Regions from separate parts of the Massilia sp. CFBP9012 genome, predicted to be linked through region 2. Evidence: predicted binding sites of a transcription regulator. Region 2 holds the regulator's gene; the other holds the start of a gene.
What was found. The regulator sigma-54, encoded in region 2, starts transcription at its own class of promoters, with help from an activator protein. The targets are predictions, from matches to a motif close to TGGCANGNAANCTGCTTT.

Region 1 (7,518 bases), on a different contig from region 2:
CGCCGCAGGCGACGGCTTATCCGCACCGCGATGCGCTGTACGTGATGAACGTGCACACGCGCTGGGAAGATCCGGCCGACGACGAACGATGCATTGCCTGGGCCCGCGCTTTCTTTGCGGATGCCACGCCGTATGCGAGCGGCGGCGTCTACGTCAACTTCATGCCGCAGGACGAAGGCGAGCGTACGTCCGATGCCTATGGCGCCAACTATGCTCGCCTGGCGCAGATCAAGGCGACCTACGATCCGGACAATCTGTTCCGTACCAATCAGAATATTCGGCCGGCGTCCGCTGCATCTGCGGCCGATTGACAGGCTGACCAGCCGCGGCCTCGATGGCGTCGCGGATGCGGCGTCAGCGGCCGCAACTCGCCCCCTTGTCCGCGTTGCTCATCGCAGCAGCAAACCCGATCGCAAATGCCGATCAGGTCTTCGCACGTCATGTGGAAATCCGCCCGACTATTGTGCTAGCGAAAGGCCGGCCTTAATTTCTCGCGCGATGATGCACGGCGTTGGAGACAACAAACCCGAGGCGCGATACCGCACAGATCGCGCAAATTTCTGGAGCTTGCGATGAGGTTGTCCGCTCTGCGACTGGCAGTGATGGTGTCCACTTTATTGTCATTGCCAGCCCATATCAGTGCTCGCGACAATACCTCCCCGCTGGCTGTAACCCGCACTTACGCGCAGAATTACAAGGACATGGTGCTGGCAACCTGTCTGACCCAAGCCTATCGGAATGACACTAGCGTGGCTACGGATGCCGGCAGCAGCATCAGCTGCCTTACGCGACTGGACATACTTCGATATGGACCAGAATCCAGATGAGGTCAATTCCTTAGTGAATAGCTACCTGGCACGGGATTATTCCAATCCGCTGGTCGAATCGGAAATCAAGGGCGTGCGGTTCGATTTCTTGAAATGCATGGACCTCTACCACAGCAAAGCACTGGACGACCTGGCGAAGCGATTGGTCATCTACCCGAAACGCATTTATGGGCAGGAGCATCCTTCGCGACCGCAGGCCCACGGTGCTACCGCCAGATAGCACGTGGCTGGATTTTTCCAGAGCATAGCGTGTGCGCTTGGTCGCGATCCAGTGCGACCACCTTCATTACCAGCACCGTCAGGTGCGTCTTTTCCTCATCCCCTTCCACCTTAATGCGGCGTTGTCTTACACGTGCCTGCCGCGATCGATTTTGCTGTTAGATTATTAATATCGAATACGCCCGTCAGCCCACTCTTATTTCTACCATGAAAACCTTTCACTGCGACAAGTGCTCACAACAGATTTTTTTTGAAAACACCCTCTGCTTCAATTGCGACAGCACGCTCGGCTACCAGCCGGCCACGCGCAGCGTCAACAGCTTCGAACAGACCGAGGACGGCCTGTGGCGCAGCCTGAATCGCACCGACGCCGGCAAGGTCTATAAACAATGCAGCAACTATGTTCAGCACAATGTATGCAACTGGATGCTGCCTGCGGATGACCCGCACGATCTGTGCACCTCCTGCCAGCTGACCGTGGTCATCCCGGCGCTGACCTCCGAAAAAAACCGGATCCTGTGGGCGCGTCTCGAAGCGGCCAAGCGCCGCCTGCTGTTTTCGCTGGCGACGCTGAACCTGACTCCGGCGTCGAAGGAAGACGAGCCGGAGACCGGCCTTGCATTCCAGTTCCTGGAAGACGGCGTGACGGACCAGTGCGTGATGACCGGCCATGCCGACGGCGTGATCACCCTGAACATTGCCGAAGCCGATCCGGCCGAGCGCGAACGCACGCGCGAGCAGATGCACGAGCGCTATCGCACGCTGCTGGGTCATTTTCGTCACGAAAGTGGCCACTACTATTTCGACCGCCTGGTGGCCAACAGCCCGTGGATCGACGAGTACCGCGCGCTGTTCGGCGACGAGCGCCAGGATTACGGCGAGAGCCTGAAGCGCCACTATGAGAACGGGCCGGCCGACGACTGGGCGGAGCGTTTCGTGAGCAGCTATGCCAGCTCGCACCCGTGGGAAGACTGGGCCGAGACCTGGGCCCACTACCTCCACATGATCGATACGCTGGAGACGGCGCACTCCTGCGGCCTGCAGCTCAAGCCGCGCAAGGCCGACGAGCCTGCGCTCGACGGCATCACCTTGCCGACCAGGACCGACGCGTTCGACGATACCCTGAGCGACTGGTTCGCGCTGACCTACGTGCTCAACAGCCTGAATCGCAGCATCGGGATGCCGGACTCCTACCCGTTCACGCTCAGCCCACCGGTACTGGAAAAACTGCACTTCGTGCACCGCGTCGTGCGCGCCCAGATCAAGCAAGCGACGGCGCCAGTCAAGCCGGCCGCGACGCCGGTGCCTGTCACACCGGGCGCCTGAGCCGACGCACCGTCATGAGGCCCGCGCCGCCGTTTTCCTCAAAACGGTGCGGCGCGCGCCATGTCGGTGCACCCGGCCTACGCCGTCTGGGTCTGGGTTTGCGTCATCCCGCCCAGGGTCTGCGTCTGGGACTGGGTCTGTCCCTCGTCGGAAGGGACCGGCTCGATCGGGATCAGGAAGTCGCGGCTGATGCCGTTGCCCAATGCGTCGACCGAAGCAAGGAAGCGGGTCAGGAAGGCGTGCAGGCCTTCTTCGAGGATGTCGCCGATCGGGGCCGACTGCAGCATGGCGTACAGTTCCATGGCCAGGCGCTCGGTATCGTGCGACTGCGCATTACGCACGTCCTTCAGGTTGGCCACCACCGCTGCGATGCACGCCACCAGCGAGCGCGGCATCTTCTCTTGCAGTATCAATAGTTCGGCCACCCGCTTCGAGGTGATGGCGTCCCGATAGACCTTGCGGTAGGTCTCGAAGGCGGACACCGAGCGCAGCAGCGCCGCAAGCTGGTAGAACTCCGCCTGCGTCCCGGCCTGGACCGCATCGTGCGTCCCGAACCTGAACTTGACGTCGAGGATGCGCGCCGTGTTGTCGGCCCGTTCCAGGAAGGTGCCGAGACGGATGAAGTTGAACGCCTCGTCCTGGAGCATGGTGCCCAGCGTGACGCCACGCGACAGGTGCGAGCGGTACTTGACCCACTCCAGGAACTGGCCGGGATCGTGCTCGAAGGTGCGCTTATTGAGATGCTGCTGCAGCATCAGCCAGGTCGTATTTTCGGTTTCCCATACCTCGGTGGTCAGGGAGCCGCGCACGGCGCGCGCGTTCTCGCGGGATGCGCGCAGGCAGCTGGTGATCGAGGACGGGTTGTCCGGATCGCGCACCATGAAGTCGATCACGTCCTTCTGTGTGAGCGCGGGGTACTTGGCCTCGAACTGCGCCTCCAGCTCGGACACGCCCAGCATGCTGCGCCAGCCCTGCTGCTCGGCCTGCGCCGACTGCGGCATCAGCGAATACTGGACCCGGACATCGAGCATGCGGGCCGTGTTTTCGGCCCGCTCGGTGTAGCGGGCCATCCAGAACAAATGATCTGCGGTGCGGCTCAACATGCTAGTTCTCCAAAATCCAGGTGTCCTTGGTGCCGCCGCCCTGCGACGAATTGACCACCAGCGAACCTTCCTGCAGCGCCACCCGGGTCAGGCCGCCCGGCACCATCGAGACGGTCTTGCCCGACAAGACGAAGGGACGCAGGTCGATGTGGCGCGGCGCGATGCCCGATTCGACATAGGTCGGGCAAGCCGACAAGGCCAGCGTGGGCTGGGCGATATAGCCGTCCGGGTTGGCCACCAGGCGCTCGCGGAAAGCCTCGATCTCGGCGTGGGTCGAGGCCGGCCCGACCAGCATGCCGTAGCCGCCCGCGCCGTGCACTTCCTTGACCACCAGCTCCGGCAGCCGCGACAAGGTGTACGCGAGATCGTCTTTCTTCCTGCACTGGTAGGTCGGCACGTTGTTCAGGATCGGCTTTTCGCCCAGATAGAATTCGATCATGTCCGGCACATAGGGATAGATCGACTTGTCGTCGGCCACCCCGGTGCCGATGGCGTTGGCCAGGCCGACCCGCCCGGCGCGCACCGCGTCGAGCAGGCCCGGCACGCCCAGGGTGGACTCGGCGCGGAAGGCTCGTGGATCGAGGTAGTCGTCGTCGATGCGGCGATAGATGACGTCGACCTGCTTCGGCCCGCGCGTGGTGCGCATATAGACGGTGTCGTCGCTGACGTACAGGTCTTGCCCCTGCACCAGCGCCACGCCCATCTGCTGGGCCAGGAAGGCGTGTTCGAAATAGGCCGAGTTATGCATGCCCGGCGTGAGCACGACCACGGTCGGATCGTCGAGGCCGTGCGGCGCCACGGTGCGCAGGTTGTCGAGCAGCAGGTCGGGATAGTGCTCGACCGGCGCCACGCGGTTGCTCGCGAACAGCGCGGGAAACAGCCGCATCATCATCTTGCGGTTTTCCAGCATGTAGGACACGCCGGAAGGCACCCGCAGATTGTCTTCGAGGACGTAGAACTCGCCCTCGCCCGCGCGCACGATGTCGACCCCGGCGATATGGGCGTAGATATTGGAAGGCACCCTGACGCCCTGCATGGCGGGCCGGTATTGCGCGTTGTTCAGGATCTGTTCGGGCGGGATGATGCCCGCCTTCAGGATAGCCTGGTCGTGGTAGACATCATGCAGGAAACGGTTCAGCGCGGTCACCCGCTGCACCAGGCCGGCCTGCAGCTTGGCCCATTCCGCGGCGTTGATCACGCGCGGAATGATGTCGAATGGAATCAACCTCTCCTTGCCGGCGTTGTCGCCGTACACAGCGAAGGTGATTCCCACCCGCTGGAAGGTCAGCTCGGCTTCGGCCCGCTTTTGCGCGATCAGTTGCGGCGACTGCAGGGCAAGCCAGCGCGCGAACGCGTCATAGTGAGGCCGTGCAGTTGCCGCAGTGGAATACATTTCATCGTAAAATTTCGGCATCGGATCCTCCAGTGGCATAAGTGCAATCAAGAAACGTGCCAGCTGGGGCGACGCCGCACGAGCGCATTATATTGCGGGTATGAATCATGCTTAAATACTGTTGAAACAGGCATGCATCGACGGTGCTGGTATCGTTCGTGACCTCTCCTATAAAGGCACTCCCGCATGGCTATCCGTATCGCGCTGCACCACAAGACCAGCTACCGCTATGACCGGCAAGTCGCCCTCTCGCCGCATGAAGTGCGCCTGCGTCCGGCGCCGCATGCGCGCACGCCGATCCTGTCGTATTCGCTGTCGGTGCTGCCGCAAGAGCATTTCATCAACTGGCAGCAAGACCCATACGGCAATTACATCGGCCGTTTCGTGTTCCCGGAAAAAACGGACACACTCGAGTTCACGGTCGACCTGATTGCCGACATGACGGTCATCAATCCCTTCGATTTCTTCATCGAGAGCTATGCCGAGAATTTCCCCTTCGCCTATCCGGCGCAACTGAAGACGGAGCTGAGCGCGTATGCCCAGGCCGAGCCGCCCGGTCCCCGCCTGCTGGCCTGGGTGGAGGCGGCGCGGCGCGAGCTGCTGGCGCAGCCGATGAATACCAACGATTTCCTGGTGGCGATCAACCAGCGCCTGCAGCGCGATATCGCCTATCTGTTGCGGATGGAGCCTGGCGTGCAGACGCCGGAAGACACACTGGAAAAGTGTTCCGGCTCGTGCCGCGACACCGGCTGGCTGCTGGTGCAGATCCTGCGCGAAATGGGGCTGGCGGCGCGCTTCGTCTCGGGCTACCTGATCCAGCTGCGCGCCGACCAGGAAGCACTCGACGGTCCGAGCGGCCCCCTCGAGGACTTCACCGACCTGCATGCCTGGACCGAGGTGTACATTCCCGGCGCCGGCTGGATCGGACTCGACCCGACCTCGGGCATGCTGGCGGGCGAAGGCCATATCCCACTGGCCTGCACCGCGCTACCCTCGTCGGCGGCGCCGGTGACGGGCTTCAGCGACCAGGCCGAGGTCACCTTCATCCACGAGATGACGGTCACCCGCATCCATGAAGACCCGCGCGTAAGCAAGCCGTACACGGAAACCGACTGGCAGGCCATCGACCGTCTCGGCCAGCAGGTCGATGCCGATCTGCTGGCCCAGGACGTGCGCCTGACCCAGGGCGGCGAGCCCACCTTCGTCTCGATCGACGATATGGACGGGCCGGAATGGAATACCCTGGCGCACGGCGACAAGAAGCGCGAACTGGCCGGCAATCTGATGCACCGGCTGAAAAGCCATTTCGCGCCGGGCGGCATGCTGCACTATGGCCAGGGCAAATGGTATCCGGGCGAGCCGCTGCCGCGCTGGGCCCTGAATATCTTCTGGCGCGTCGACGGCCAGCCGATATGGCTCGATCCGTCCCTGTTCTCGGACGAATATATCGACGATGGCTATGGCAGCGAGGAAGCCGGCCACTTCATCGTCGAGCTGGTCAAGTCGCTCGGCCTGCCGGCGGGCAGCGCCATCGCGGCCTATGAAGACGTGCTGCTGCAGGCCCAGCGCGAGCAGGCGCTGCCGCGCAACCTCGATCCCTTGCAAGCCGACCTCAAGGCGCCGGAGGAACGGCGCCGGCTGGCGCGCCTGCTCGAGCGCGGCCTGGGCCAGGTGGCCGGCTATGTGCTGCCGCTGCAGGCGAAGGAATACGACCCGGCCGTCATGCTCGGCACCAGCTGGCGCACCTCGCCCTGGCCGCTGCGGCGCGAAAACCTGTACCTGCTCGAGGGCGATTCGCCGATCGGCCTGCGCCTGCCGCTGGCCACGCTGCCGTGGGTGCTGCCTGAAGAACGCGATCCCGGGTTCGATATCGATCCGTTCGCGCCGCGCGCCGCCTTGCCGGCCGTGAAGAAGGACCGGCGCCCGGTGCTGGGCCTGGCCGCCGGTAAATCGGCGGACAAGGCCGCCAGGGCCGGCAAGCCGGTTACGCCGGCCGCGCCGGCCGCGCCGGCCGCGCCGGCCGCGCCGGCCGAACCGGCCGCACGCGACGTGATCCACACCGCGCTGTGCGTCGAAGTGCGCGCCGGACGCCTGTATGTGTTCATGCCGCCGCAAAAGCGCATCGAGGATTACCTGGCGTTGGTCAGTGCGGTCGAGACCACTGCCGCCAGGCTCAAGATGAAGCTGCGGATCGAAGGCTATGCGCCGCCGCGCGACCCGCGCATCAAGCTGCTCAGCGTCACGCCCGACCCTGGCGTCATCGAAGTCAATATCCATCCGGCCGCCACCTGGAACGAGCTGGTGCACAACGTGACGACCCTGTACCAGGAAGCGCGCCTGACGCGCCTGGGCACCGAGAAATTCATGCACGATGGCCGCCACACCGGCACCGGCGGCGGCAACCACGCCACCCTGGGCGGCGCCAGCGTCGACGACAGCCCGATGCTGCGCCGGCCCGACCTGCTCAAGAGCCTGATCACCTATTGGCAGGTGCATCCGGCCCTGTCCTACCTGTTCTCGGGCACCTTCATCGGGCCGACCAGCCAGGCGCCGCGGGTCGACGAGGCGCGCGACGACAATCTGTACGAGCTGGCGATCGCCTTCCAGCAAATGGACCAGGTGCTGCCCACCCTGCACCCGGGCGACAAGC
Region 2 (7,518 bases):
GCTCGATCGTGTCGGACAACCTGTTCGCACGCGAACGCCTGGGCTCGACCGGTCTGGGGCACGGCGTCGCCGTCCCGCACGGCCGCATCAAGGGCAGCAAGAGCCTCAAGGCTCCGCTGGCCGCCTTCGTGCGCCTGAAGGAGCCGATTCCTTTCGAGTCGCCTGATGGCCAGCCGGTGAGCCTGCTGTTCTTCCTGCTGATCCCGGATCACGTCACCCAGCAGCACCTCGAGATCCTGTCCGAGATCGCCGAGCTGTTCTCCGACGAGTCGGTGCGCACCGCCCTGGCGACCGATCCCGATCCGAAATCGGTGCATGACCGCATTATCAACTGGCAACCCAGCCTCCAGGCTCTGGGTTAAACTGAGCGTCTGCTAAACGCGCGGCAATCACGCCGCGCGCCTTTTTTGCGACGACGACAATGCCCATGCTGCAGTCTCCGCTGACCATCCAACGGCTGTACGACGACAACCGCGACAGCCTGCAACTGGGCTGGTTCGCGGGTTTCCCCGGCGGTGAACGCCAGATCGCCGGCGACGCCGCCTCGGCAGCCGACCAGGTTGGCCACCTGAACCTGATCCACCCGGGCCGGATCCAGGTGTTCGGCCACCAGGAACTCGACTACTACCACCGCCTCAAGGCCAATTCGCGCAGCCATGTGGTTGGCGAACTGATCGGCGGCGGCCCGCCTGCGCTGATCATCGCGCAAGGCCTGGAAACCCCGCCCGACATCCTCGCCATCTGCGACGAGCAGAATATCCCCCTGTTCTCGACCCCGCTGCCGGCGGCGCAGGTGATCGACTTCCTGCGCGTGTATTTATCCAAGAAGCTGGCCCAGCGCGTGATCATGCACGGCGTGTTCATGGACGTGCTGGGCGTGGGCGTGCTGATCACGGGCGACTCGGGCCTGGGCAAGAGCGAACTGGGCCTGGAACTGATCTCGCGCTCGCACGGCCTGGTGGCCGACGACGCCGTGGAATTCTCGCGCATCGCGCCGAACATGATCGAGGGCCGCTGCCCGCCGCTATTGCAGAATTTGCTGGAGGTGCGCGGCCTGGGCCTGCTGGACATCAAGGCGATCTTCGGCGAGACGGCGGTGCGGCGCAAGATGCGCCTGAAGCTGATCGTGCACCTGGTCAAGCGCGGCGCGCTGGACGAAGAGGTCGAGCGCCTGCCCTTCCACTTCCCGACCGAGGACGTGCTGGGCCTGCCGATCCGCAAGGTCGTCATTCCGGTGGCGGCCGGCCGCAATATCGCGGTGCTGCTCGAGGCCGCGGTGCGCAACACGATCCTGCAACTGCGCGGCATCGACACGCTGCAGGAGTTCATGGAGCGCCAGCGCCAGGCGATGAGCGCGGACTAAACCTTCATCCGATGGCCCGGCGGCGTGCCATCGGCTGAAGGTTGCGGTATCATCGCCGCATGCACATCGTCCTCATCACCGGCATCTCGGGCTCGGGCAAGTCCGTAGCCCTGAATGTCCTGGAAGACGCGGGTTACTACTGCGTCGACAACCTGCCGCCGGCCCTGCTGCCGGCCCTCGTCAATACGGTCAATGAAACCGGCACCGGCAAGATGGCGGTCGCGGTCGACGCGCGCAGCGCCGAATCGCTGGTCGAACTGCCGGTGAGTGTGCGCCGCATGCGCGAGGATGGCCATGCGGTCAAGGTCATGTTCCTGACGTCGAGCACCCATTCGCTGGTCGCGCGTTTTTCCGAAACGCGACGCAGCCACCCGCTGTCGCACGAGCTGCGGCCGGGCGAGAATCCGGCTTCGCGCCGCACCCTGATCGAATGCATCGCCGAAGAACGCGAGCGCCTGTCGTCGATCGAGAACCTGGGCCATGTGATCGACACCTCGGAACTCTCGGCCAACAAACTGCGCGGCTGGATCAAGGAGCTGGCCGAAGTCGACCATGCGCCGCTGACCCTGTTCTTCGAATCGTTCGCGTTCAAGGTCGGCGTGCCGCTCGACGCCGACTTCGTGTTCGACGTGCGCGCGATCCCGAACCCGTATTACGACCTGGCCCTGCGGCCACTCACCGGCAAGGACCAGCCGGTAATCGACTTCCTCGACGCCCAGCCGAGCGCGATCGAGATGCTGGCCGACATCCGCACCTTCGTGGCCAAGTGGCTGCCTTCGTTCAAGACCGACAACCGCAGCTACCTGACGGTGGCGGTCGGCTGCACCGGCGGCCAGCACCGCTCGGTGTACATGGCCGAACACCTCGGCGCCTATTTTGGCGCCACCGAACGGGTGATCGTTCGGCATCGGGAGCAGCCGAAGAATCCTGCGGCGTAATGTCTACCGCCAGCCCTCGCACGTCGTTCCCGCGCAGGCGGGAACCCAAGTCCTTCGCGCAGTGGCCACGGCAGATGGAGCCACTATGCCAATGACTTGGATTCCCGCCTGCGCGGGAATGACGTACCACTGCATGTGGCCAGGCCAGAGCGTCGCGGCCGTTCAACGCAGCACCGCTGCCGTATCCACCAACCGTACATCATGCATCTGGTGCAGATACGCCTCCAGATAGCCCTTGTGCGACGCCCCCACGATGACCAGCAGCCGCGTGCCGGGCATGACGCCCACCACGTCGCGGATGTTCGCCGCCATGCGCAGGTTGCGCGTTTCCCAGTAGCCGACGTAGCCACGGCCGAAGCGCTGGGGTGACGGTTCGTTCAGCGCCGCGCCGAAGTCGATCTCGAAGGTCGCGGCGACATGGGCGGGCGAGTTATAGGCGCGGTACATCGCCAGCAGGCCTTCCGCACTGCCCACGCCCGCGTCGAGGATCTCGTCGTCCTTCTTGCGCTTCGCATTGGCCGGATTGTCCCAGGCCTTCATGATCGCCTCGCCAGCCGCCTTGCGGTCGGCGTAAGGACGGGATGCCGTCTGGTCGTCCATGGCGTACACGCGCTCATGCCCCAGCCGGGCCGCCAGCCGCGCCGCGATCATCACGCTTTCGTTGGGACTGGCCTCGAGCTCCTGTAGCTGCGCGACCAGGGCGGCGTCCAGGCCGTCGCCGGCGCGGCGCTCCCCGGCCGGCAAGCGGAACCACTGGACCACCGCGGATGCAGGCTCCCCGCCGGCCAGGAACACGGCCGCCAGGCGGCGCCGTTGGGCTGGCGACGGCGCCGCCGGCCATTCACCCAGCAGCTTTTCCAATTCTGCCGTCGCTTGCGGGACATCGAGCCCGGTCGCGGCCTTTGCCGCCGCGGTATCCCGGCAATAGGTCTTGACCGTCTCCGCATACCGCGCCGGGTGGTGGCGCATGAAATCGCACTGCGGTCCCGAGCGGTCCTCGACCGCGATCGCCTGCGGCTTCCAGGCCGCGAGCCGTTCGTTCAGCGGGGCCAGGCTCGACGCCTGGAAGGTCTTGGGCAAATGCGCCAGGTGGGGCGAGCCGAGCACCATGATCTGGTTGACCGGTCCTGTCGTGGGACCCTTGAGCCGGCTCGGATCGAAGGCCGGCTGGTAGTCCTGCGCGGCGGCGCTGCCGCATACAGTCATCGAGATCAGCAGGGCACCCAGGCGCATCGCTCTTCCTTTCAAATCATGAAGACCCGATGTTCACACCCCGTCGCTACGCTGTCACGCAAAAATGGATATGCACGCAGCGGATTATGCAAGATGCCTGAGCGGATGCGCGTGCTCCGGCCACACCGGCGCGAAGAAGCGCGCCACCATCTCTGGGGTGACCTCGGCAAGCGACGGTGGATTCCATTGCGGCGCATTGTCCTTGTCGATCACCAGTGCGCGTATGCCTTCCAGCACTTCGCCATGCTCGAAATTGTGGCGCACCAGCGAGCGTTCCATGCGCAGGCAGTCGGCCACGTCGAGCGCGGCGCCACGCGCCAGCAGCTCGTGGGTCACGCACATCAACAGGGGCGAACGCTGGCGCATGGCGGCCAGCGCCTTGTGTGCGAACGGTGTTGCGTCGCCTTCGAGCGATCCCATGATCGCGGCGACCGACGCCGCGCCGAAATGCGCATCGATGCTCCTGCGCCGGACCTGCAATTCGCTTGCCCCCGCCATTGCAGCAAACGGCGCCGCGAAGGCGCGGATCGCCGCCGGCAGGCCGGCGCCTTGCGTGGACGCGATCAATGCCTGCAGGTCCGGCAGCTCGGCGCCTGGCACGAACACGTCGGCCAGGCCGATATACAGCGCGTCGGCGGCGCCGATCGTCAGCCCGGTCAGGCCCAGGTAGTTGCCGAGCTGCCCCGGCGCATGCGACAGAAAGTGGCTGCCGCCGACGTCCGGGAACAGGCCGATGTTCACCTCGGGCATGGCCATTTTCGTGCGCTCGGTCACGATGCGCAGGCCGCAGTCCGGGCCGCCCTGGGCGATGCCCATGCCGCCGCCCATCACGACGCCATCCATGATGGCGATGTAAGGCTTTGGATAGAAATGGATCAGGTGATTCAGCGCGTATTCTTCGGTGAAGAAATCCTCGAGCAGCGCGCTGCCGCCCATCGGCGTCGCATGGCCGACCTCATGGAAGAAACGGATGTCGCCGCCCGCGCACAAGGCCTTCTCGCTGCTGCTGGTCAGTACGACCGCCTCGACCTGCCCGTCATGCTGCCAGGCGCGCAGCACCGCGGTCAGCGCGCGCACCATCTCGAGCGACAGCGAATTGAGCGCCTTCGGGCGGTCCAGGGTGATGATGCCGGTGCGGTTGGCGATGCGGGTCAGGACGTGGTCGGTCATGGGGTGATCAGTGGTCGGTAAAACCGTATCTTACCCCGCCGGATTGGATGTGCCACAGATGCAAAAAGGGCGTCCCCTCAGACGCCCTTAGCTAGTGTGAGCCCTGCGCCTGATCAGGCGACAGCAGCGTCTTCGCCGTCGATTTCCGGCATGCGTTTGATCGAAGTACGGCTATGGTCTTTCAGTTGCTGCTTGTGTTTGAGGATCTGTCGGTCCAGCTTATCCATCAGCGTATCGATCGCGGCGTACAGGTCTTGTGCGACGCTGGCCACGTGCAGGGTCTTTCCCGACACCTGGACGTTGATCTCTGCTTTTTGCCTTTTTTCTTTTTCAGTGAGGTTGTCGACGGCCAGGAAGACGTGGGTGTCGATCACCTGGTCGAAATGGCGAATGATGCGCTCGAGCTTATTCTGAACGTATTCACGGATGGCGGGGGTTACTTCGAGATGATGGCCACTGATTGTGAGGTTCATACACACTCCTTTGAAAATGTTGCACCGTGTGGACCACAGGAACGCGACAAGGCACGATGTCTGTGGACGGCGCAGTTACAAGGACTTGCGGAGGCTTACAGGGGGTATCTTGAGGGCTTCACGGTATTTTGCAACCGTGCGGCGCGCGATGACCATGCCTTGTTCCCCGAGCATCTCCGCGATCTTGCTGTCGGATAAAGGGTTCCTAGGGTCTTCTGCTCCTGTCAATTGTGCAATGAGCGCACGGATTGCCGTCGAGGATGCTTCGCCTCCCGCCTCGGTGGCAACGTGGCTGCCGAAGAAATACTTCAACTCAAACATGCCGTGCGGGGTCAGCATGTATTTCTGCGTTGTGACACGAGAAATTGTGCTCTCGTGTAGGCCTAGTGTATCAGCTATCTCACGTAAAACAAGGGGCCGCATGGCAACCGCGCCATGGGAGAAAAAATTGCGCTGGCGCTCGACGATCGCCTCCGCCACACGCAGGATGGTGTCGAAACGCTGGCGCATATTCTTGATGAGCCACTTCGCTTCCTGCATCTGCGCGCCCATCTGCGCCTCGCTCTTGCCCTGCTTGAGCATGCTGGCGTACAGGCTGTTGACGCGCAGGCGCGGCATCACGTCCGGGTTCAGGGTGACCGCCCAGCCGCTCTTGGAACGGCGCACGATCACGTCCGGCACCACATAGTCCGACACGTTCGAAGCGAACGCCGCGCCCGGATGCGGATTGCATTGGCGCACCACGGCCTGCACCTCGCGCAAGTCTTCGTCGTCGCAGTCGAGCGCTTTTTTCAGCTTGCTGTATTCGCGCTGGGCGAACCAGCTCAGGTAACCCTCGACGATGGTCAGGGCCATGCGCCGCGTCACCATCGGCACGCCCGGCATGCGCCGGATCTGCAGCGCCAGGCACTCGGCCGCGCTGCGCGCGCCGACGCCCACCGGGTCCATGCTCTGCACCAGCGCCAGCGCGCAACGCAGCTCTTCGATCTCGATGTCGAGTTCTTCGGGCAGCCTTGCATGGATCTCGTCGAGCGGTTCTTCGAGGTAGCCGTTGTCGTCCAGCGCATCGATCACCAGCTCGGCCAGCGCGCGGTCGCGCGCCGACAGGGTGGCTTCGCGCACCTGCTCCATCAGGTGTTCGCGCAGGGTGATGGCGCAGGCTTCCAGCTGCGGGCGGCCGTCCTCGTCCTCGCCACCGCCGCCTGAAGATGGCGCGCCACCTTCGCTCCAGTCGGCGTCGCTGCGCTCGTTGTCGGCGCCGCCCTCGAAACCCTCGCCCTCCTGCGCCGGCGCATCCTGGCCCTCGGCCTGCTGGCCGGGCGCCGGCGGCGCTTCGCCACTGGCGGGCGCATTGTTGATGGCGCCGTCGGCCAGCAAACGCACCGAATGGTCGAGCGGGTCGTCGAGCCGCTCGAGCAAGGGGTTATCGCCCAGTATCTGCTCGATCTCCTGGTGCAGTTCGAGCGTCGACAGTTGCAGCAACCGGATCGACTGCTGCAGTTGCGGCGTAAGCGCGAGGTGCTGCGAAGTGCGAAGTTGCAGGGACTGTTTCATCTAGGCGTCGCTCACATGCGGAAGTGTTCACCCAGGTACACGCGGCGCACCGACTCGTCCGCGATGATGTCGTCAGGGCGGCCGGAGGCAAGCACCGCGCCCTGGTTGATGATGTAGGCGCGGTCGCAGATGCCGAGCGTCTCGCGCACGTTGTGGTCGGTGATCAGGACACCGATCCGGCGCTCCTTCAGGAAGCGCACGATGCGCTGGATCTCGATCACGGCGATCGGGTCGACGCCGGCGAACGGTTCGTCGAGCAGCACGAAGCGCGGATTGGTCGCCAGCGCGCGCGCGATCTCCACGCGGCGGCGCTCGCCGCCCGACAGCGACAGCGCCGGGTTCTCGCGCAGCTTCTCGATCTGCAGGTCGGCCAGCAAGGTGTCGAGGCGCTCGTTGATCTGGTCTTTCGACAGCGGCTTGCCGTTGTCCTTCTGCAGCTCGAGCACGGCGCGGATGTTATCTTCCACCGTCAGCTTGCGGAATACCGAGGCCTCTTGCGGCAGGTAGGACAGGCCCAATACGGCGCGGCGGTGGATCGGCAGGCTGGTGATGTCGGTGCCGTTGATGTCGATCGAGCCGGCGTCCGACGGCACCAGGCCGACGATCATGTAGAACGACGTGGTCTTGCCGGCGCCGTTCGGGCCCAGCAAGCCGACCACTTCACCGCACTCGACCTGCAGCGACACGTCGCGCACCACCAGGCGCTTGCCATAGCTCTTCTGCAGGCCCTTGACGACCAGGGTGCTGCAATCGCCCAGATCCATCGGGATTGCCGTCATTGCGCTCC

Region 1: the regulator sigma-54 is predicted to act here: its motif matches at 4,913-4,930, upstream of SOM61_RS17895 (circularly permuted type 2 ATP-grasp protein).

Annotation. Positions count from the first base shown of each region.
Region 1 is NZ_JAXCWM010000010.1:175,796-183,313, reverse strand. It holds gene SOM61_RS17915 (FAD-binding oxidoreductase) at 1-311, shown strand, start outside; gene SOM61_RS26440 (T6SS amidase immunity protein Tai4 family protein) at 573-827, shown strand; gene SOM61_RS17910 (T6SS amidase immunity protein Tai4 family protein) at 808-1,047, shown strand; gene SOM61_RS17905 (zinc-binding metallopeptidase family protein) at 1,254-2,372, shown strand; gene SOM61_RS17900 (alpha-E domain-containing protein) at 2,450-3,475, opposite strand; gene SOM61_RS17895 (circularly permuted type 2 ATP-grasp protein) at 3,477-4,889, opposite strand; gene SOM61_RS17890 (transglutaminase family protein) at 5,055-7,518, shown strand, end outside.
Region 2 is NZ_JAXCWM010000003.1:467,824-475,341, reverse strand. It holds gene SOM61_RS07040 (PTS sugar transporter subunit IIA) at 1-362, shown strand, start outside; gene hprK (HPr(Ser) kinase/phosphatase) at 428-1,363, shown strand; gene rapZ (RNase adapter RapZ) at 1,423-2,301, shown strand; gene SOM61_RS07025 (DUF5694 domain-containing protein) at 2,464-3,534, opposite strand; gene SOM61_RS07020 (enoyl-CoA hydratase/isomerase family protein) at 3,619-4,704, opposite strand; gene hpf (ribosome hibernation-promoting factor, HPF/YfiA family) at 4,818-5,177, opposite strand; gene SOM61_RS07010 (RNA polymerase factor sigma-54) at 5,253-6,731, opposite strand; gene lptB (LPS export ABC transporter ATP-binding protein) at 6,743-7,510, opposite strand; gene lptA (lipopolysaccharide transport periplasmic protein LptA) at 7,507-7,518, opposite strand, start outside.